One region of the Streptomyces sp. BRA346 genome, then DNA from elsewhere that is predicted to be linked to it. Evidence: riboswitches for the same ligand, from Rfam matches in the RefSeq annotation. Region 1 holds a riboswitch; each other region holds the start of a gene.
The links. A riboswitch is a leader RNA that binds a small molecule or an ion and turns the genes downstream of it on or off. The one in region 1 is predicted to bind cyclic di-AMP.
Positions count from the first base shown of each region.

Region 1 (4,751 bases):
GCGTTCGCCGGGTCGCATCCGCTGGCGAAGAAGGTCGGGGCATGGCCGTCCGTGTTCGCCGTGGCGGGCGGGGTCGGGCTCGCGTCGTGGGTGCTTGCCGACCGGCAGGAGGGCTGACCCGCCGGCCCCGGCCGTTTGCGGTGAGTTTGGGCCGTCCCACAGCGGCGTTCACGTGCGTTGACGACACGCACTCACCGCAAACCCAGGGACCGTCGGCACGTGGCGGCGGGCTCGCGTCGTGGGCGCTTGCTCATCGACGGGCGGTAGTACCGGCGGTTGAGGCGCGCGCAAGACAGTGACACGCCGACAACGCGGCGTGTCGCTGTCCGTCCCGCGCCTCAACCCCCGGAAGCCCACCGTTGGCGCTGGCGTCGTGGCCCGGGGGTCAGACCGAGGCGGACGTCAGGAGGTCCAGCTCGGGCTGGGTGAGCTGGAGGTCGACCGAGGCCAGCAGGGCCGGGAGTTGGGCGGGGACGCGGGCGCTGGCGATGGGGGCGACCACGGTCGGCTGGGCGGCGAGCCAGGCCAGGGCGACGGAGGCGTGGTCGGCGTTGTGGTTGGCGGCCACGTCGTCGAGGGCGGCGAGGACCTTCTGGCCGCGCTCGGTCTCCAGGTGCTGGGCGGCGCCCGTGGAGCGGGCGCTGTCGACCGTGGTGCCGGGGCGGTACTTGCCGGTGAGGAAGCCGGAGGCGAGCGCGTAGTACGGGAGCGTCGCCAGGCCGTGGCGGGCGGCGACGTCGGCCAGTTCGCCTTCGTAGGTGTCGCGCGAGACCAGGTTGTAGTGGGGCTGGAGGGCGACGTAGCGGGCCAGGTTCTCCTGGGCGGAGAAGGTGAGGGAGGCGTCCAGGCGCTTGGCGGAGATGTTGGAGGCGGCGATCTCGCGGATCTTGCCCGCCTTCACCAGCTCGTCGAGGGTGGAGATGATCTCCTCGACCGGAACCGAGGTGTCGTCGTAGTGGGTGTAGTAGAGGTCGACGTAGTCGGTGCCCAGGCGCTGGAGGGACTCGTCCAGGCCGGACTTGATGGCGGACGAGGAGAGTCCGCGGGGTTCCGGCAAACCGGCGCCGACCTTGGTGGCGAGGACGATGTCGTCGCGGTTGCCGCGGGAGGCGAACCACTTGCCGAGGATGGTCTCGGACTCGCCGCCCTCGTTGCCGGGTGCCCAGGCGGAGTAGACGTCCGCGGTGTCGATGAAATTGCCGCCCGCCGCCACGTAGGCGTCGAGCACCTCGAAGGATTCGGCCTCGTCGGCCGTCCAGCCGAAGACGTTGCCGCCCAGGGAGAGCGGGAAGACGGACAGGCTGCCGATGTTCTTACGGGTGTCCTTGCGGGTCTCAGTCATGCGTCACTACAACGCGCAGGAGGGAGGGGGTTATTCCGTCGGAGGCCGCAGCGGAGGCCGCGGACAGAGAACCGGCGGCCCTGGCGTCAAGGGGGGAGAGAGCGCCAGAGCCGCCGGAACGATGGGCCGTCGCCGCGGCGACGGCCGGATCAGGGGGTCACGGGTTCAGCCCGTGGTCGCGCAGCCAGGGCATCGGGTCGATCGGCGAGCCGCCGCCCGGCCGGACCTCCAGGTGGAGGTGGGGGCCGGTGACGTTGCCGGTGGCGCCGACGCGGCCGATGGTCTCGCCCGAGGACACCTTGCCCGAGGTGACGACCATGGACGACAGGTGGCAGTACCAGATCTCGGTGCCGTCATCGAGCGTGAGCACGATGCGGTAGCCGTACGATCCGGCCCAGCCCGCCTGGGTTATGGTGCCGCCGCTCAGCGCCTTGACCGGGGTGCCGGTCGGGGCGGCGAAGTCCTGGCCGGTGTGGTCGGCGGACCACAGGTCGCCCGCCTGGCCGAAGCCCGCGGTCAGGGTGTACGAGGCGACGGGGAGGGTGAACCCGCCGGCGGCCTTGGCGCGGCGCTCGGCGGCGGCCTTCGCTGCGGCCTCCTTCTCGGCCTCCGCCTTCGCCTTGGCGGCGGCCTCGGCGGCCTTCTTCTTGGCGGCGGCCTCGGCCTTCTTCTGCTCCGCCAGGTCGCGGGCCTTGGCGGCGGCCTTCGCTGCGTCGTCGGCGGCGGCCTTGGCGGCGGCGCGCGCCTCGCTCTCGCGTCTGTCGTCCTCCGCCGCGGTCTGCTGGCTCTCGGCCTGCCGCAGGATGCGGGTGCGCAGCGCCTCGCCCGCCTCGGCGCCGCTGGTGGTGAGGCCGGTCGCGGTGGTCTGGGCGGAGTCCTGGTCGTCGGCCATCAGGGAGCCGATGCCGGGCAGGTCCTTGGCGGCGGGCAGCTGGGCCTTGACCTCGTCGGCGACGTGGGCGAGGTCCGGCATGGAGATCGGGACGGTCGGCCGGTCCTTGGCACTCGCCATGCCGCCCGCGCCGACCGCCGCGATGACGCCGACGCCGAGGACGGCGCCGCTGCGGGCCATGGTCCCGCCGCGCTGCTTGCCGACGCGGTGCCGGCCGCGGAGCGGAGCGATGGACTCCTCGGTGGGGTTCCACTCGTCCCAGACGGCTTCCTTGCCCAGGGGCGGCTCATCCGCTTCGGCTCCGAGGCCGACCGTGGGGCGGGCGCCGGCTCCGGCGTCGAAGCCGACTCCGTACGCGGTCGCGGTGCCGGGACCCGTACCTGATGAGCGGTACGGAGCTTCGTCCAGTACGGACCTGTTGGACGCCACCGGGGCGCACTCCTTTCCTTCCCTCTCGCCTACCGGGTTAGCTGACGGGTTCGGAGCAGGAAGGTCTCCTACGGGTCAGGTTCGACCCGATTCACCCCAAGGTGGTGGTTCCCCGGTTCCCTGGTGCTGGTGGTGCCTGGTGCTACTGGTGGTGCTGGCGCGCTGCACGTACGGGATTCGGCGACGGCGCACGGTGCCGCCTCTGCGACGGCTGTGCCGACCGCGCTGCGTTATCGAACGTTAATAGAGAGCGCGACATGATTCCAAGCTCTTCTGAAGAATCCGCGTAGCTTTGGCATGAACTTAGTAACCAAGGATGGACAGATGGGGGCGTTTCACCCCGGTTGAAAAGGGATGGTAAAAACCTCCGGCGGGCTGATCGTGTGTCAATCGTTATGCACGGGCGTCACGGTTGGCTACGGTCCGTGTCCGGAGCGGGGGTCGTGATTCCGTTCGTTCCGGGCGGGCGCCGGACCGCGAGCAGCGCCATGTCGTCCGAGGTCTCCCCGCCCGCGTGCAGCGCGACGTCCTCCACCAGCGCGTCGAGCAGCCCGCCCGGCCCGGTGAAGCGGCGGCCGCGCAGCCGCTCCTCGGGGACGTAGAACGTGCCGTGCCGGTCACGGGCCTCGGTCACCCCGTCCGTGAACAGCAGCAGCATCGCGTCCTCGGGGAACCGCAGCTCCGTCACCCGGTCGGGCCACGCGCCCAGTTCGCCCATCCCCAGCGGCAGCGCGGCCGTCTCCGGCTCCAGGCGGCGCACCGCGCCGTCGCCGGGCAGCAGCAGCGGCGCCGGGTGGCCGCGGTTGATGAGGCGGAGGGTGGAGTCACCGCGCGGGATCTCGCCGAGGACGGCGGTGGTGAACCCCTCGAACGCCTCCAGCTCGGCCCGTCGCGCGCCCTCGCGCCGCAACGCCCGCTCCAGGCGCCCCGCGAGCCCCTCCAGCGTCGCCTCCTGCTCCGCGGCCTCCCGGAAGGCACCAATGAGGACCGCGACGACCTCCACGGCCTGGAGCCCCTTGCCGCGGACGTCCCCGACGATCAGCCGTACGCCGTGCGGGGTGTCCTGCACCGCGTACAGATCGCCGCCGATCGCGGCGTACCGCTCGGCCGCCACATAGCGCGCCGCGACGTCCAGCCCGGCGATACGGGCGGGCGGTACGGGCAGCACGGCCCGCTGCGCCGCCTCCGCAATGCCGCGCGCCGAGGCCAGCCGCCGGTCGCCGCGGCGGACGACGCGGTTGATCACGAGCGCGAGCAGGGCGACGGTTGCCACGGTGGCGATCTCGGTCGCGGCCTGGGTCGGGTCCCGTACGCCGTGCAGCTCCGCCAGCAGGCAGACGGCGGTGAGGGCGAGCACCGTGGTGACGATGGTCGGCCGCAGCGGGAAGAGGGAGGCGGCGACCAGCGGGGCCGCGGCGAAGAAGGGGGAGGCGGTGTACGGGGCCGGGGCGGCGAGGTCGAAGGCGATGCCGCCGAGCAGGAGGACGGCGGGGGTCCAGCGGGCCAGCCGGCGCCCCGAGGATGCCTGGAGGGCCTCCTCTGCCGTGACGAGTCCGGCGGCCGCGCCCGAGGAGTCGGCGGCGGGCGTACGGGCGCCCGGACGAGCCCTGCTCCCTCGCACCCGCGCCACCGGCCTGTCTCGCTTTCCCTGGTTCGTGACCCCGTCGGTCCGTGACTCCGTCATCAGGCTTCCGGGTGCCGGGCCGCCGTGCGAGTCGATCGCGGCCATGTGGGTGCGTCGCCAGGTGCGTCACGCGACAGCCCCGGACGCACCACGGCCCCGGATGGCAGGCATCCGGGGCCGCAGGGGAAGCCGTGGCATCCGCCAGGGCTCAGTAGGCGTCAGCCGCGGCCGTAGCCGCCGCTGTAGCCACCGCCGTTGGCGAGGGCGATGTTGGTGCAGTTGCTGCCACCGGTGATGTCGCCCGAGCTGGCGAGCCCGCCGATGTTGGTGACGAGGCCGGTGGACGTGTCACAGTCGTTGGACTGAACGGCCGCCGTGCCGTTGGTGTAGTTGAGGCAGTTGCTGGCGAACGAGATGTCACCCGTGGTGGCGCCCACAGCGGTGTTGACGATGGGGCCGATGGC
Region 1 is NZ_JAIWIH010000044.1:33,315-38,065, forward strand. It holds gene LCH29_RS37330 (hypothetical protein) at 1-117, shown strand, start outside; gene LCH29_RS37335 (aldo/keto reductase) at 386-1,342, opposite strand; gene LCH29_RS37340 (M23 family metallopeptidase) at 1,500-2,663, opposite strand; cyclic di-AMP (ydaO/yuaA leader) riboswitch at 2,675-2,805, opposite strand; gene LCH29_RS37345 (PP2C family protein-serine/threonine phosphatase) at 3,070-4,347, opposite strand; gene LCH29_RS37350 (hypothetical protein) at 4,506-4,751, opposite strand, start outside.

Region 2 (4,751 bases), on a different contig from region 1:
GCCGCGTCGCGAAACCGGACGCACCGGACGCGGAGGACCCGCCACGCGAACGCGACGAGGACAGCCCCGCCCCGGCGCCCGACGTCATGGCGCCCATCGACGCCGACGGGGTCGCGGGTCCGGTGCGCCGCCACTGCACGTACTGGTCGGGGATCTCCTCCAGGAAGCGGGACGGCGGGTTGTACGCGGGCGTGCCCCAGGCGCTGCGCATCGTCGACCGGGACAGATACAGCCGCTCGCGGGCGCGCGTGATCCCGACGTACGCCAGCCGCCGCTCCTCCTCCAGCTCCTTCGTCTGGCCGAGCGCGCGCATGTGCGGGAAGACCCCGTCCTCCATGCCGCTGAGGAACACGACCGGGAACTCCAGCCCCTTGGCCGTGTGCAGCGTCATCAGCGTGATGACGCCGGTGCCCTCCTCGTCCTCGTCGGGGATCTGGTCGGAGTCGGCGACGAGCGCGACCTGCTCCAGGAACTCCGCGAGCGTGCCGGGGTTCTCCTCGCCCCGGTCCTGCTCGAACTCCAGGGCCACGGAGGCCAGCTCCTGGAGGTTTTCGATGCGGGTCTCGTCCTGCGGATCGGTGGACGCCTGGAGCTCGGCCAGATAGCCGGTGCGCTCCAGCACGGCTTCCAGGACGGTCGCCGGGCCCGCGCCCGACTCCACGATGGTCCGCAACTCCTCCATGAGCGCGTTGAACCGCTTGACCGCGTTCGCCGAGCGGGCCGCCATGCCGTACGCCTCGTCGACGCGGCGCAGCGCCTGCGGGAAGGTGATCTTCTCGCGCGACGCGAGCGCGTCGATCATCGCTTCGGCGCGGTCGCCGATGCCGCGCTTGGGCACGTTCATGATGCGGCGCAGCGGGACGGCGTCCTCGGGGTTGGCCAGCACGCGCAGGTACGCGAGGACGTCGCGGACCTCCTTGCGCTCGTAGAAGCGGACCCCGCCGACGACCTTGTACGGCAGCCCGACCCGGATGAAGATCTCTTCGAAGACACGGGACTGGGCGTTGGTGCGGTAGAACACCGCGACGTCCCCGGCCCGGGCGTCCCCCGCGTCCGTCAGCCGGTCGATCTCGTCGGCGACGAACTGGGCCTCGTCGTGCTCGGTGTCGGCGACGTAGCCGGTGATGGTGGCGCCGGTGCCCGCCTCGGTCCACAGGTTCTTCGGGCGGCGGTTCTCGTTCCGCTCGATGACGGCGTTGGCCGCGCTCAGGATCGTCTGCGTGGAGCGGTAGTTCTGCTCCAGCAGGATCGTCCGCGCGTCCGGGTAGTCCTCCTCGAACTGGAGGATGTTACGGATCGTGGCGCCCCGGAACGCGTAGATCGACTGGTCGGCGTCGCCCACGACGCACAGCTCACCGGCCGCCACCTCGTCCGTGTCCGTGCCCACCAGTTCGCGCACCAGCGTGTACTGAGCGTGGTTGGTGTCCTGGTACTCGTCGACCAGGACGTGCCGGAAGCGGCGGCGGTAGTGCTCCGCGACGTCCGGGAACGCCTGGAGCAGGTTGACCGTGGTCATGATGATGTCGTCGAAGTCGAGGGCGTTGGCCTCGCGCAGCCGCGACTGGTACATCGCGTACGCCTCGGCGAGCGTCTTCTCGAAGCCGTCCGCCGCCTGACCGGCGAAGGTCTCCTCGTCGATCAGCTCGTTCTTCAGGTTGGAGATCTTGGCGCTGAACGACTTCGGCGGGAACTTCTTCGGGTCGAGATCGAGATCCCGGCACACCAGCGCCATCAGCCGCTTCGAGTCGGCCGCGTCGTAGATCGAGAACGATGAGGTGAAGCCCAGCTTCTTCGACTCGCGGCGCAGGATGCGCACGCACGCGCTGTGGAACGTCATCACCCACATCGCGTTCGCCCGCGGGCCGACCAGCTCCTCGACCCGCTCCTTCATCTCGCCCGCCGCCTTGTTGGTGAAGGTGATGGCGAGGATCTGGCCGGGGTGCACATGGCGGGTGCCGAGCAGATACGCGATGCGGTGGGTGAGCACCCGGGTCTTGCCGGACCCGGCCCCCGCGACGATCAGCAGCGGCGAGCCGGTGTGCTCCACGGCGGCCCGCTGCTGCTCATTCAGCCCCTCCAGCAGCGCAGCGGGGTCGACGGCGGGGCGGGCCGCGCCGTTCCGGTAATGCGCGTCTCTGGTCCCGCTGGGCACCGGCGCGTCGAATGCGCCCGTGAAGAGGTGGTGCGGCACCTCCTCGCCACCTGAACCGTCCGAACCGCCGGCGTGACCCGGGTGTGCGGAATCCTCGGGCGGCGGGGGCTCCTCCTCCGGAGGCCCGAGATTCGCCAGGAAGCTGTCATCAAAGAGGCTGCTCATCGCTCACCGAGTTTAGGGCGCCGCACTGACAGCCTACGCATGGACTGCGTATGGATGTCACGAAACGGTTTCGGGCATATCGACCACCAGCCTTCACAGGAGCCCCACGAGTTGGCTACCGTCCTCCCTCAGGCGGCCCGTAGACCCGTCGGCGAACCGCGCCGGCCCGGGCAGCCTCCGCCGAGTCCGTCCGTGTCGCAAGGCGCCCGGAGCCGGGGACCCGCCCTCCTCGCCCCCCTTCGGGGAGGAGGGGCCCGACAACACCGGGGTGAATCGGCCCGAGCGGCGGTACGACGCGTACGACATGTCGTCCGTCCGCAGAGGCCGTAGGGCAACCTTCCGTATCGCCCGAACCCGACAGCTAACCCGGTAGGCGGTCCACGGAAGGAGTCGCCTCCCTTGGCGTCGCACCGCAAGCCGCGGACCCGAATACCCACCGCCGCCTCCTCCACCGGGCGCCGTACGGCCGTCGGGTTCACCACCGCCGCCCTCGCCTCCGTCACCCTCCTCTCCCAGACCGCGAACGCCGCGCCGGGCGACCCCAAGCCCGGCACCACGCAGTCGATCGAGGCGGTCAAGGAGAAGGTGGACACCCTCTACCACCAGGCGGAAACCGCCACCCAGCACTACAACGCCGCCAAGGAGCGCTCCGAGCAGCAGCGCACCAAGGTCAACCGGATGATGGACGACGTCGCCGAGAACACGGAGAAGCTCAACGAGGCCCGCCGCACGCTCGGCACCTACGCCGCGGCCCAGTACCGCAACGGCGGCATGACCTCGAGCGCCGCGAGCCTGCTGTTCTCCAACGACCCGCAGGACCTCTTCGACCAGTCGCATCTGATGAACCGGATGGCCGGTTCGCAGAAGCGGGCCGTCGACGACTTCCAGACGCAGGCGGCGAAGGCCGCCAAGGAGCGCCGCGAGGCCGCCAAGAGTCTGGAGTCGCTGACCGAGACCCAGCGAGAGCTGAAGACCAAGAAGAAGGCCGTCCAGGACAAGCTCGCGCAGGCCCGGCGGCTGCTGGCGAACCTGACCGCCAAGGAGAAGGCGCGGCTGGCGGCGATCGAGAAGAAGAAGGCCGAGGAGGCGCGGCGCAAGGCGGCCGAGCTGGCCGAGAAGCAGCGGGAGGCCGCGGCCCAGCAGAAGCAGCAGGAACAGGATCAGCAGTCGAGCGGCGGTTCCTCTTCCGGTTCCGGAAGCAGCTCATCCGGCTCGTCCACCGCCACGAACGGCACCAAGGCGGCCAAGGCGATCGACTTCGCGGAGTCCCAGCTCGGCAAGCCGTACGTCTGGGGCGCGACCGGGCCCAACTCCTACGACTGCTCGGGGCTCACCCAAGCCGCGTGGAAGGCCGCCGGTGTCTCCCTGCCGCGCACCACATGGGACCAGGTGAAGGCCGGTACGCGCGTCTCGACCTCCGACCTCGAGCCCGGTGATCTCGTCTTCTTCTACGACGACATCAGCCACGTCGGGCTCTACATCGGCGACGGGATGATGATCCACGCGCCGAAGCCGGGGGACGTGGTGAAGAAGGCGCCGATCACCGAGATGCCGATCTACGGGAGCGTGCGGCCCGCGTAGCCGCAGTGCGGCTGCCCGATGCCCGATCGGGCAGCCGCCGCTCACACCGTGAACACCGGCCGGATCACGTGCCCGGCTTGCGCCCGTACACGTACACGTCGTCGCCGTTCCGCAACAGGCTCCAGTACTTCTGCGCGTCACCGGAGCGCATGTTGACGCAGCCGTGGGAGCCGGGCGGCGACCATACGCTTCCCGCGATGGAGTGGAACGCCTGGCCGCCGTCGAAGAACTGGCTGTACGGCATGGCCACGTGGTAGATCGTCGACCAGTGGTTCTTGTGCCGCCAGTAGATCTGCTTCAGCCCGGTGCGGGTCTCGTACCTGTCCCGCCCGGTGCGCACCGGCACCGGCCCGAACACCAGCCGCGAACCGTCCTGCACCCAGCTGAGCTGCCGGGTGAGGTCGACGCAGGCGATACGGCCCTTGTTGGTGGGGCACTTGCGCGCCGCGTTGGGGTTACGGCCCGCCGCGTACTGCGCGTTGATCAGCTTCATGACGCCCCAGGTGACGGGGCCCGCGTAGCCGATGGTCGGGCTGATGCCGTGGTTGATCTGGAATCTCTGCGTCGCGCGGCAGTCCCCCGAGGACTGCCGACCGTCGACGGGACGGCCGAGGAACTTCTCGACCTGCCTCTGATACGGACCGGTGCTCGCCGTGCACGCCGTCGCCGCCTGCGCCGGTGCCGTACCGAGCGCGACGGACAGCGGCACCACCATGCCCGCCATGCCCAAGGCGACCGCCGTACGGCGGCGCCATGCCCGCCACGCCCCGAACCCTGCCTTTACCCCCATTGCGCGCTCCCTCCGGGCTTGCCCTTGACGGGTAAGACAGTCGAAGAGTGCGTCGGGTTGCGC
Region 2 is NZ_JAIWIH010000023.1:100,227-104,977, forward strand. It holds gene pcrA (DNA helicase PcrA) at 1-2,317, opposite strand, end outside; cyclic di-AMP (ydaO/yuaA leader) riboswitch at 2,486-2,708, shown strand; gene LCH29_RS26245 (NlpC/P60 family protein) at 2,717-3,898, shown strand; gene LCH29_RS26250 (L,D-transpeptidase family protein) at 3,963-4,688, opposite strand.
Region 2: it holds a riboswitch for cyclic di-AMP, as region 1 does, so the genes downstream of both, LCH29_RS26245 (NlpC/P60 family protein) here and LCH29_RS37340 (M23 family metallopeptidase) in region 1, are expected to answer to the same signal.

Region 3 (4,751 bases), on a different contig from region 1:
TGAAGCCGCTGCGCTGGGCCAGCTCGACGGCGTCGAGGGTCTCGGTCAGCGAGCCGATCTGGTTGACCTTGACCAGCAGGGCGTTCGCGGTGTCGTTCTCGATGCCGCGGGCCAGCCGCTCGGGGTTGGTCACGAACAGGTCGTCGCCGACCAGCTGGACCTTGTCACCGAGCTGCTCGGTGATCGTCTTCCAGCCGTCCCAGTCCTCCTCGTTCAGCGGGTCCTCGATGGAGACCAGCGGGTACGCCTCGACCAGCTCGGCGTAGTACGCGGTCATCTCGGACGCGGTGCGGGCCTTGCCCTCGAACTGGTAGACGCCGTCCTTGTGGAACTCGGAGGCGGCGACGTCGAGCGCGAGCGCGATGTCCTGGCCGGGCTGGTAGCCGGCCTTCTTGATGGCCTCGACGATCAGGTCGAGGGCGTCCCGGTTGGAGTCGAGGTTCGGCGCGAAGCCGCCCTCGTCACCGAGACCGGTGGACAGGCCGCGCTCCTTCAGCACGCCCTTCAGGGTGTGGTAGACCTCGGCACCCCAGCGCAGGGCCTCGGAGAAGGACTCCGCGCCGACCGGCGCGATCATGAACTCCTGGATGTCCACATTGGAGTCGGCGTGCGAGCCGCCGTTGAGGATGTTCATCATCGGGACCGGCAGCAGGTGCGCGTTCGGGCCGCCGAGGTAACGGAAGAGGGGCAGGTCGGACGCCTCGGAGGCGGCGTGCGCCACGGCGAGGGAGACGCCGAGGATGGCGTTGGCGCCGAGCGAGGACTTGTCCGGAGTGGCATCCAGATCGAACATCGCCTGGTCGATCAGGCGCTGCTCGGTGGCGTCATAGCCGACCAGCTCGGGGCCGATCTGCTCGATGACGGCGAGGACGGCCTTCTCCACGCCCTTGCCGCCATAGCGGTTCTTGTCGCCGTCACGGAGTTCGAGGGCCTCGAAGGCGCCGGTGGAGGCGCCGGACGGGACGGCGGCACGGCCGGTGCTGCCGTCGTCGAGGCCGACCTCGACCTCGACCGTGGGATTGCCTCGCGAGTCGAGGATCTCGCGAGCTACGACGACGTCGATGGACGGCACGAGGTTCTCCTTCGTATGGGTCTTCGGTAGCAGCATGAGCCTAACCGCACCGAAGCCCCGGCGGGGTGCACCGTGGGGGCGGCGCACCCGGCCGGGGCCAGGGGGCGTCTTCCGGATCATGCCTCTGATCCGGCCTGACCCGAAAGACACCCCCTCGTTGACTACGGTGTGGCTGCTCAGCTCAGGTGGAGCTGCTGGCCGGGGAAGATCAGGTCGGCCTTCTGGATGACGTTCTTGTTCAGCTCGAAGAGCTTCTTCCAGCCGCCCTTGACGTCCTCCGTCTTGGCGATCTTGCCAAGGGTGTCACCGGACTTGACCTTGTACTCGCCGTCGCCCTTCTTGATCGGGCCGCGGGTCTCGGCGCGCGCGGCGTGCTCGGGCGCGCTGCGGGGCGCGGCCTTCGGCTTGGCGGACGGGGCCGACTGCGAGGAGTCGGACTGGCTCTGCGACGGGGTGGACGGCGCCGGGGCGGACGGGGCGCCGCCGCTGGTCAGGCCCTTGCCGCAGACCGGCCAGGCGCCCTTGCCCTGGCTGGCCAGGACCTTCTCGGCCACCTGGATCTGCTGGGCCTTGCCGGCCTTGTCGGCGGTGGGTGCGAAGGCGGTACCGCCGTACGCGGCCCAGGTGGAGGAGGAGAACTGAAGGCCGCCGTAGTAACCGTTGCCGGTGTTGATCGACCAGTTGCCGCCGGACTCGCACTGCGCGACCTGGTCCCACTGGGACGTGGTGGCGGCAGAGGCGGACGTCGCACCGATGAGCGGGGTGGCCACGGCGGCTCCGGCGAGGCCGGCGAGCGCTGCGAAACGAGTGGCCTTGGAAGGACGACGGTGCTTGCCCTGAGCGTTGGACATGTTCGTTCGTTTCCTCACCGACGCCTACGAGGTGAGCTGTCGGGTTCGGGCGTGAGTTGCCCGGCTGGGTGCGGGGGTCCGCACCCTGCTTCACCCCTAGCCGCTCGGCCGATCTTGCTGGCCTCCCGGCACTTACCTTGGGTCCCCCGCTCCTGCCTTCGGCGCTGGCGCGTCGGTACCGGACGACCGCCGGCAGGACTCGGCGTGACGGTCGACGGTGCTCGCGGTGGCGAGCGGAAAGACGTTAAACACACGTGCGGGAAACGTTCAAACACCCTTATCCCAGTGAACAGGGCTGTTATCGATCTCACTCGGCCCACATCGGCGCAGGTGGGGCCGGGTGCGGAGAGACCGGACACCTCGGACGCCCCGGAAAATGTGACGAGAGGTATGTCTCACCGGTTCCAGATCGGGCAAATCACCCCGAACTACCGGCTCCTGATGGTGAGATCAAGTCGCTGACCAGGGAGAATGAGATCCGGGTCGGTTCCGATGAGGTTTTCGTTGGACTCGTAGAGCCGACGCCAGTCGGCGCCCAATTCCTGCTTTTCGGCGATTGCTGAAAGGTTGTCACCCGGACGCACCGTGTAGCCGCCATCCGTGGGGTTTTCCGCCCTGTCGGCACCGCCGCGCGAGGCGTGGTCGCTCGGCCGCTGCCCCGTGTCCCGTTCGCCCCGGCGGGCGCCGGAGGTGCCCTCGGAGCCGCGCTCGGTGGAGGAGGGGGTCGGCGAGGGGTCGGACGCGCCGGGGGACGGCGCACCGGAAGAAGGGGACGGGGAGGACGCGCCGCCGTTCGAGCCGTCGGAGTCGTTCGCGTCGTCCGAGTCGTTCGAGTCGTTCGAGTCGTTCGAGTCGCCCGGCGTGGCCGAGTGCTCGGGCCGCTCCGGCCCGGTGGGCGCGTCGGAGGCGTCGGAGGCGTCCGGCGTCTTGCCGGACGGAGCGCCACGGTCCCGGGCGTCGGACCGGTCACGGTCCTCGCGCTCCGCGTCGTCCTGCTGGGAGGGGCGCGCCGTGCTGCCGGGGTTCACGTCCGGGGCGTCGCCGCCGTCGGTCAGCCCGGCGTTCAGCGCGCAGCTGGGCCAGGCGTCCGGGCCGCGGTCGCCGAGGATCGACTCGGCGACGGCTATCTGCTGGGAGCGGCTGGCGAGGTCGGGCCGCGGGGCGTAGCTGGTGCCGCCGTACTTCTTCCACATGTCGAGGGTCAGTTGCAGGCCGCCGTAGAAGCCGTTGCCCTCGTTGGCGCTCCACATCCCGGCGCTCTCGCACTCGGCGACCTGGTCCCATGTGGAGGCGGGGGCTGCCTGGGCGCCGGTCGCTCCGAAGAGCGGGAGGGCGATGCTCGCGCCGGTCACCCCCGCCGCGACGACGATGGCCGGAGCCTGGCGGGGGCGGCGGTGACGTCCGTTCCCGGAAAGCATGCGAATCGCCTCTCGTGTGGGGGCTCGGTTTGTCGGTTGAACATAGCGACGCCACACGATCATCACAAGCCGGTGTATCTCAGGTCACGTCACGGTCACATGGCTGACCGGATGTCACTTTCCCCAGGTCACCGGAAGGGCGCGCAGTCCGCGCATGATGAGCCCGCCACGCCAGCGCAGGTCGTCCGGCTCCACCGCGAGCCGGAGATCCGGGATACGGCGCAGCAGGGTGGCGAGCGCGGTCTGCGCCTCGAGGCGGGCCAGCGGGGCACCCAGACAGTAATGGATGCCGTGGCCGTAACCGAGGTGCTGGTTGTCGGTGCGGGCGAGGTCGAGCACGTCGGGGTCGGCGAAGCGCTCGGGGTCGCGGTCGGCGGCGGCGAGCACCACCAGCACCGGCTCTCCCTCGGCGATGTGCTGCCCGCCGATGGTCACCGGCTCGGTGGCGAACCGCCAGGTGGCCATCTCCACCGGGCCGTCGTAGCGCAGCAGTTCCTCGACCCCGGTGGCGAGCAGTTCCTCGTCCCCTTCTTCCAATGCCCCGTGCAGCCGGGCCCGCTGCCCGGGATGGCGCAGCAGCGCGTAGAGGCCGTTGCCGATCAGATTGACGGTGGTCTCGAAACCCGCGAACAAAAGGATGAAGGCCATCGCCGCGGCCTCGTTCTCGGTGAGATGGTCACCGTGGTCGCTGGCCCGGATCAGATCCGACATCAAGTCGTTGCCGAGCGCGGCGCGCTTACGGTGAATCAACTCGGCCAGATAGGCGCGGATTTTCTTCACCGCGCGGGCCACTCCCCCGCGCGGGCCCCCGCCGTGCCGGATCATCGTTCCGGCCCAGTCCCGGAAGTCGTCCTGGTCCTCGCGCGGAACGCCGAGCAGATCGCAGATCGCGTAGATGGGGAGAGGAAAGGCGAACTCGTGGATGAGGTCCGCCTCTCCCCGGTCCGCGAAGGCGTCGATGAGGTCGTCGGTCAGCTCGCGCACCCGCGGGGCGAACGCGGCAACGCGGCGCGGGGTGAACGCCTTGGACACCAGCCGCCGCAGCCGGGTGTGGTCCGGGGGATCGATATTGAGCAGATGTGTCATCAGATCCGCGCGCTGCTCGCCCGGGATGCCCACTTTGCCCCGGGCGTGAGCGGACTCACTATGCCGCTGGGGGTTCTTCGAGAGCCGGGCGTCGGCGAGGGCCTGACGGGCATCGGCGTAGCGGGTCACCAGCCAGGCTTCGACCCCGCTGGGGAGCGTGGTGCGATGCACCGGGGCGTGCTCGCGTAGCCAGGCGTATGCGGGGTAGGGATCAGTGGCGAACTCCCAGGTGAAGAGGGTGGGAGCGGAGGCGGGGCAGGGCTGATCGGACACGCCCCGACGATACCGGCCGCGACCCGTGGATTCCGATACGCCACTTATCGG
Region 3 is NZ_JAIWIH010000011.1:28,050-32,800, reverse strand. It holds gene eno (phosphopyruvate hydratase) at 1-1,108, opposite strand, end outside; gene LCH29_RS15865 (transglycosylase family protein) at 1,249-1,923, opposite strand; cyclic di-AMP (ydaO/yuaA leader) riboswitch at 1,930-2,097, opposite strand; gene LCH29_RS15860 (transglycosylase family protein) at 2,352-3,341, opposite strand; gene LCH29_RS15855 (cytochrome P450 family protein) at 3,456-4,700, opposite strand.
Region 3: it holds a riboswitch for cyclic di-AMP, as region 1 does, so the genes downstream of both, LCH29_RS15865 (transglycosylase family protein) here and LCH29_RS37340 (M23 family metallopeptidase) in region 1, are expected to answer to the same signal.

Region 4 (4,751 bases), on a different contig from region 1:
CGGTACCACCGTCCCTGAGCACCACGTCGGCCTCCCAGTGGGTGGGGTACGCGTGATGATCCGACGGGCTCGGCATGGGGACAGGGTACGGGCTGAAGTCCGGGACGCAGAGGTCCGCATGGCGGACACCCTTGCGTGAACGGGGGGTGTCGAGGGAAAGTCCGTATCGGACCTGTTCGGACATGACTGGACCCACTCGGGCCCCGACCCGGGCGAGACCGGACACCGTATGATCTGGTCTAGACAACAGCACCCGCAGATCTGAAGGGCAACACCATGGCTGAGCGCCGCGTCAACATCGGCTGGGCCGAGGGCCTGCACGCCCGCCCGGCGTCGATCTTCGTCCGTGCGGCGACCGCCGCCGGCGTCCCCATCACGATCGCCAAGGCGGGCGGCGCCCCGGTCAACGCCGCTTCCATGCTCGCCGTGCTCGGCCTGGGCGCTCAGGGCGGCGACGAGGTCGTGCTCGCCTCCGAGGCCGACGACGCGGAGGTCGCGCTCGACCGTCTGGCGAAGCTGGTGGCCGAGGGCCTTGAGGAGCTTCCGGAGATCGTCTGATTCCGTCCGAATCACATTTCGGCGCGGCGGGGCCGCGGTGAACCATTACGGGTCACCGCGGCCCCGTTGTTTTTTCGCATCCCGAATTCCATTGAGCCGCATTAGCGGACGGCTGTTAATTCCGGCCGCTCGCCGTGTTTACGGAATGTTTCGAAGTTCTCACCTGGGACCCGTTTCGCAATCGGTATTCGGCCAGCGAGCGTTCGGTGTGCGCGGCGGCGAGCGCCCGCGCCCGGTCGGCGTCGCCGCGCGCGACCGCGTCCACGATCGCCCCGTGCTCCGCCCAGGACTCGACGGCGCGCACCGACGGGTCGGCGCCCCCGGTCGCCCCCGGTAGGCCCGGCGCGGCCTGTACGGGCTGCATGGACTGGACCACCTGCGCGGCCTGCCGGGCCGGGTCCGACGCGTACACCCACGCCGTCTTGCGCCGCAGCTGCACCAGCATTCCCGCCAGGCTCGGGCTGCCGGACGCCTGGGCGAGCGTCTCGTGGAACCAGTCGCCCAGCGAGCGCAGCTCGCCCAAGCGGCCGCGCTGGGCCCGCTCCTGGCCGAGCCGGACCAGACCGCGCAGCACCTTCAGATGCCCCTCGGTGCGGCGCTGGGCGGCCCTGGCGGCGCCCAGCGGCTCCAGCAGGGCCCGGATGTCCAGGAGGTCGGCCGCCTCCTTCTCGGACGGCTGGGCGACGCACGCGCCCGCATGCCGCCGGGTCGTGACGAAGCCCTCGGACTCCAGGGTGCGCAGCGCCTCGCGGACGGGCACCCGGGAGACCCCGTAGCGCCGGGCGAGCAGCTCCTCGGTCAGCCGGCTGCCGGGCGGATAGGTACCGGAGATGATGTCGTCACGGATCGCCGTGCACACCGCATGCGCCGAAATCCGGCGACCGCCCTGGAGTGCGGCCGTATCCCCGTTCACTTCCGGTCCCGCATTGTCGAACCTCCGCCTCAACCCCGCGAAACGCATCCGATTGACGCGTGTTCAGCGACTCTATTCGAAGCCGCCGGGATTTCCGATGGGCGAAGGCAATTCAGGGATATTTTTTGGTCACAGTGGAGCGTCCCGGCCGGGTAACGCCGAAGGCCCCGTCCGGAGCGGACGGGGCCTTTCGACAGGAGCGGCGACGGGTCAGAGGTTGACGCCGTGCGAGCGCAGGTAGGACAGCGGGTCCATGTCCGAGCCGTACTCCGCGGTGGTGCGGGCCTCGAAGTGCAGGTGCGGGCCGGTGACGTTGCCGGTGGCGCCGGACAGGCCGATCTGCTGGCCGGGGGTGACCTTCTGGCCGACCGAGACACCGATCGAGGAGAGGTGGCCGTACTGGGTGTAGGTGCCGTCGTTCATCTTGATGACGACGTTGTTGCCGTACGAGCCGCCCCAGCCCGCCTCGACGACCTCGCCCATGCCCACCGACTGCACCTCGGTGCCCGTGGAGGCGCTGAAGTCGATGCCGGTGTGGCTGCCGGAGGACCACAGGCCGCTGGACGCCTGGTAACCGGTGGAGACGGAGGAGCCCTCGACGGGCGACACGAACGTGTTGAGGCGCTTGCGCTCCTCCTCGCGCGCGGCGCGCTCCTTGGCCTCGCGCTCCGCCTTGGCCTTCTTCGCGGCCGCCTCGGCCTTCCGCGCGGCCTCCTGGCGGGCCACGGCCTCGGCCTTCGCCTTGGCGGCGGCGGCCTCGGCGGCGCTCTCCTGGGACTGGGCCTGCGCGTCGATCTGGTCGGAGAGGCCGTCGCCGATCACCATCGCCTGGCGGAGACCGGTGTCCTGGGGAGACGGCGTCTCGCCGGTCGCGGCGAGGGCCGGGCCGGCGATGCCGGCGACGACGCCCGAGGCGACCGTGGTGATGCCGGCGATGTTCGCGCCGGTACGGACGGCGGTCTGGCTGGGACGTCGGTGCTTCCCTGCGGCACGGGTGAACGCCATGTGGTGGCGCACTCCTTTCCTTCCTTCTCGCCTACCGGGTTAGCTGACGGGTTCGGAGCAGGAAGGTCTCCTACGGGCCCCTCCCCCGGCCGGGGAAGGCGTCCGATTCACCCCAGGGACGTTTGGGTCCCCGGCTCCCCTGGCACTCGCACCATGGGACTCGGCGATGACTGTCCGTGCCGCGGGTGCGGCGGGTATCCGGCGAACAGCCGCACTGACGCTAAACGGGCCGCGTTTCGATCACCAAACGGTTACGGGTTTTTGTTGTTCTCGCCACAAACCAAACGCCCCTCATATCGGGCATAAGGGAGGACCCTGGCGTCTCGCTTGACGCCAGGGTCCTTGTTCTGATGGTGCGTTGAGCCGGGCCCCGGAACATCTCGGGCCCGGCGGAGAGCGGTTCAGCCGGTGATGACGCGCACCTCTCCGATGCCGAGCGCCCTGACCGGCTCCTCGATCTTCGAGGCGTCACCCACGAGCACGGTCACCAGCCGGTCGGCCGGGAAGGCGCTCACGACCGCCGCGGTCGCCTCCACCGTCCCCGCCTCCGCGAGCCGGGCGTACAGCTGCGCCTGGAAGTCGTCCGGCAGGTGCTGCTCGACCTGGTCGGCGAGCGTGCCCGCGACAGCGGCGGCCGTCTCGTACTTCAGCGGGGCGACGCCGACGAGGTTCTGCACGGCGACATCGCGCTCGGCGTCCGTCAGCCCCTCCTCCTTCAGCGTCCGCAGCACCGTCCACAGGTCGTCCAGCGCCGGGCCGGTGACCTCGGTGGCCACCGAACCGCTGATCGCCAGCAGCGAGGCGCCCGCCGAGCCGCCACCGGCCGGCGAGGGCGGCGTGGAGCGCAGCACCTGGCCGAAGGCGCGCACCCCGTAGGTGTAGCCCTTCTCCTCGCGCAGCACCCGGTCCAGCCGGGAGGTGAGGGTGCCGCCCAGGCAGTAGGTGCCGAGCACCTGCGCGGGCCAGACGCGGTCGTGCCGGTCGGCGCCGATGCGCCCGATGAGCAGCTGGGTCTGGACCGCGCCGGGCCGGTCGACGATCACCACACGACCGGTGTCGTCGGCGATGATCGGCGGGACCGAGCGCTGCGGGGCCGGGCCGCCGGTCCAGGCGCCGAGGGTGTCGGCGAGCGCCTGGTCGAGGTCGACACCGGCCAGGTCGCCGACGACGACCGCGGTCGCGGTGGACGGCCGGACGTGCGCCTCGTAGAAGGCGCGCACCGCCGCGGCGTCGATGCCCTCGATGGTCTCCTCGGTGCCCTGGCGCGGCCGGGACATCCGCGACTCGGCCGGGAACAGCTCCTTGGCCAGAGCCATGGAGGCACGGCGGGCCGGGTTCGCCAGCTCGTGCGGGATCTCGTCCAGTCGGTTGCGCACCAGCCGCTCGATCTCGCCGTCGGGGAAGGCGGGGGCGCGCAGCGCGTCGGCGAGCAGGCCGAGCGCCTTGGGCAGCCGGGAGACCGGCACCTCCAGGGAGACCCGGACGCCGGGGTGGTCCGCGTGGGCGTCCAGGGTGGCGCCGCAGCGCTCCAGCTCGGCGGCGAACTCCTCGGCGGTGTGCTTGTCGGTGCCCTCGGACAGGGCGCGCGCCATGATCGTGCCGACGCCGTCCAGACCGGCCGGTTCGGTGTCCAGCGGGGCGTCGAGGTTGATCTCCACGGCGACGACCTGCTGGCCGGGGCGGTGGCAGCGCAGCACGGTGAGCCCGTTGGACAGCTCACTGCGCTCCGGCGCCGGGAAGGCCCACGGCTTGGGGGCGCCGCCCTGCGGCTGCGGGTGGAAGGTCATGGTGGCGGTGACGGCGTCGCTCACTGGGCCGCCTCCCCTTCTGCGTCGGTGTCGGCGGCTTCTGCGGCACCGGAGGACTCGTCGTCCGCGTCCTCGGCGCCCTGGACGGGCTCGTAGACCAGCACGGCCCGGTTGTCGGGGCGCAGCCGCGCCGCGGCCACGGCCCGCACCTCCTCGGCGGTGATGTCCAGCACCCGCCCCACGGCGGTCAGCGCCAGCTGCGGGTCGCCGAACAGCACGGCGAAGCGGCACAGCTCGTCGGCGCGGCCGCCGACGGTGGCCAGCCGGTCCAGCCACTCGCGCTCGATCTGCGCCTGGGCGCGCTCCATCTCCTGCGGCGTCGGGCCCTCCTCGGCGAAGCGGGCCAGCTCCTCGTCGACGGCGGCCTCGATGCCGGGCACCTCGACCCCGCCGGAGGTCTTCACGTCCAGCCAGCCCAGCGACGGCGCGCCCGCCAGCCGCAGCAGACCGAACCCGGCGGCGACTGC
Region 4 is NZ_JAIWIH010000014.1:98,851-103,601, reverse strand. It holds gene LCH29_RS19165 (bifunctional acetate--CoA ligase family protein/GNAT family N-acetyltransferase) at 1-76, opposite strand, end outside; gene LCH29_RS19160 (HPr family phosphocarrier protein) at 277-558, shown strand; gene LCH29_RS19155 (GntR family transcriptional regulator) at 674-1,471, opposite strand; gene LCH29_RS19150 (M23 family metallopeptidase) at 1,682-2,476, opposite strand; cyclic di-AMP (ydaO/yuaA leader) riboswitch at 2,491-2,652, opposite strand; gene LCH29_RS19145 (M16 family metallopeptidase) at 2,878-4,287, opposite strand; gene LCH29_RS19140 (M16 family metallopeptidase) at 4,284-4,751, opposite strand, start outside.
Region 4: it holds a riboswitch for cyclic di-AMP, as region 1 does, so the genes downstream of both, LCH29_RS19150 (M23 family metallopeptidase) here and LCH29_RS37340 (M23 family metallopeptidase) in region 1, are expected to answer to the same signal.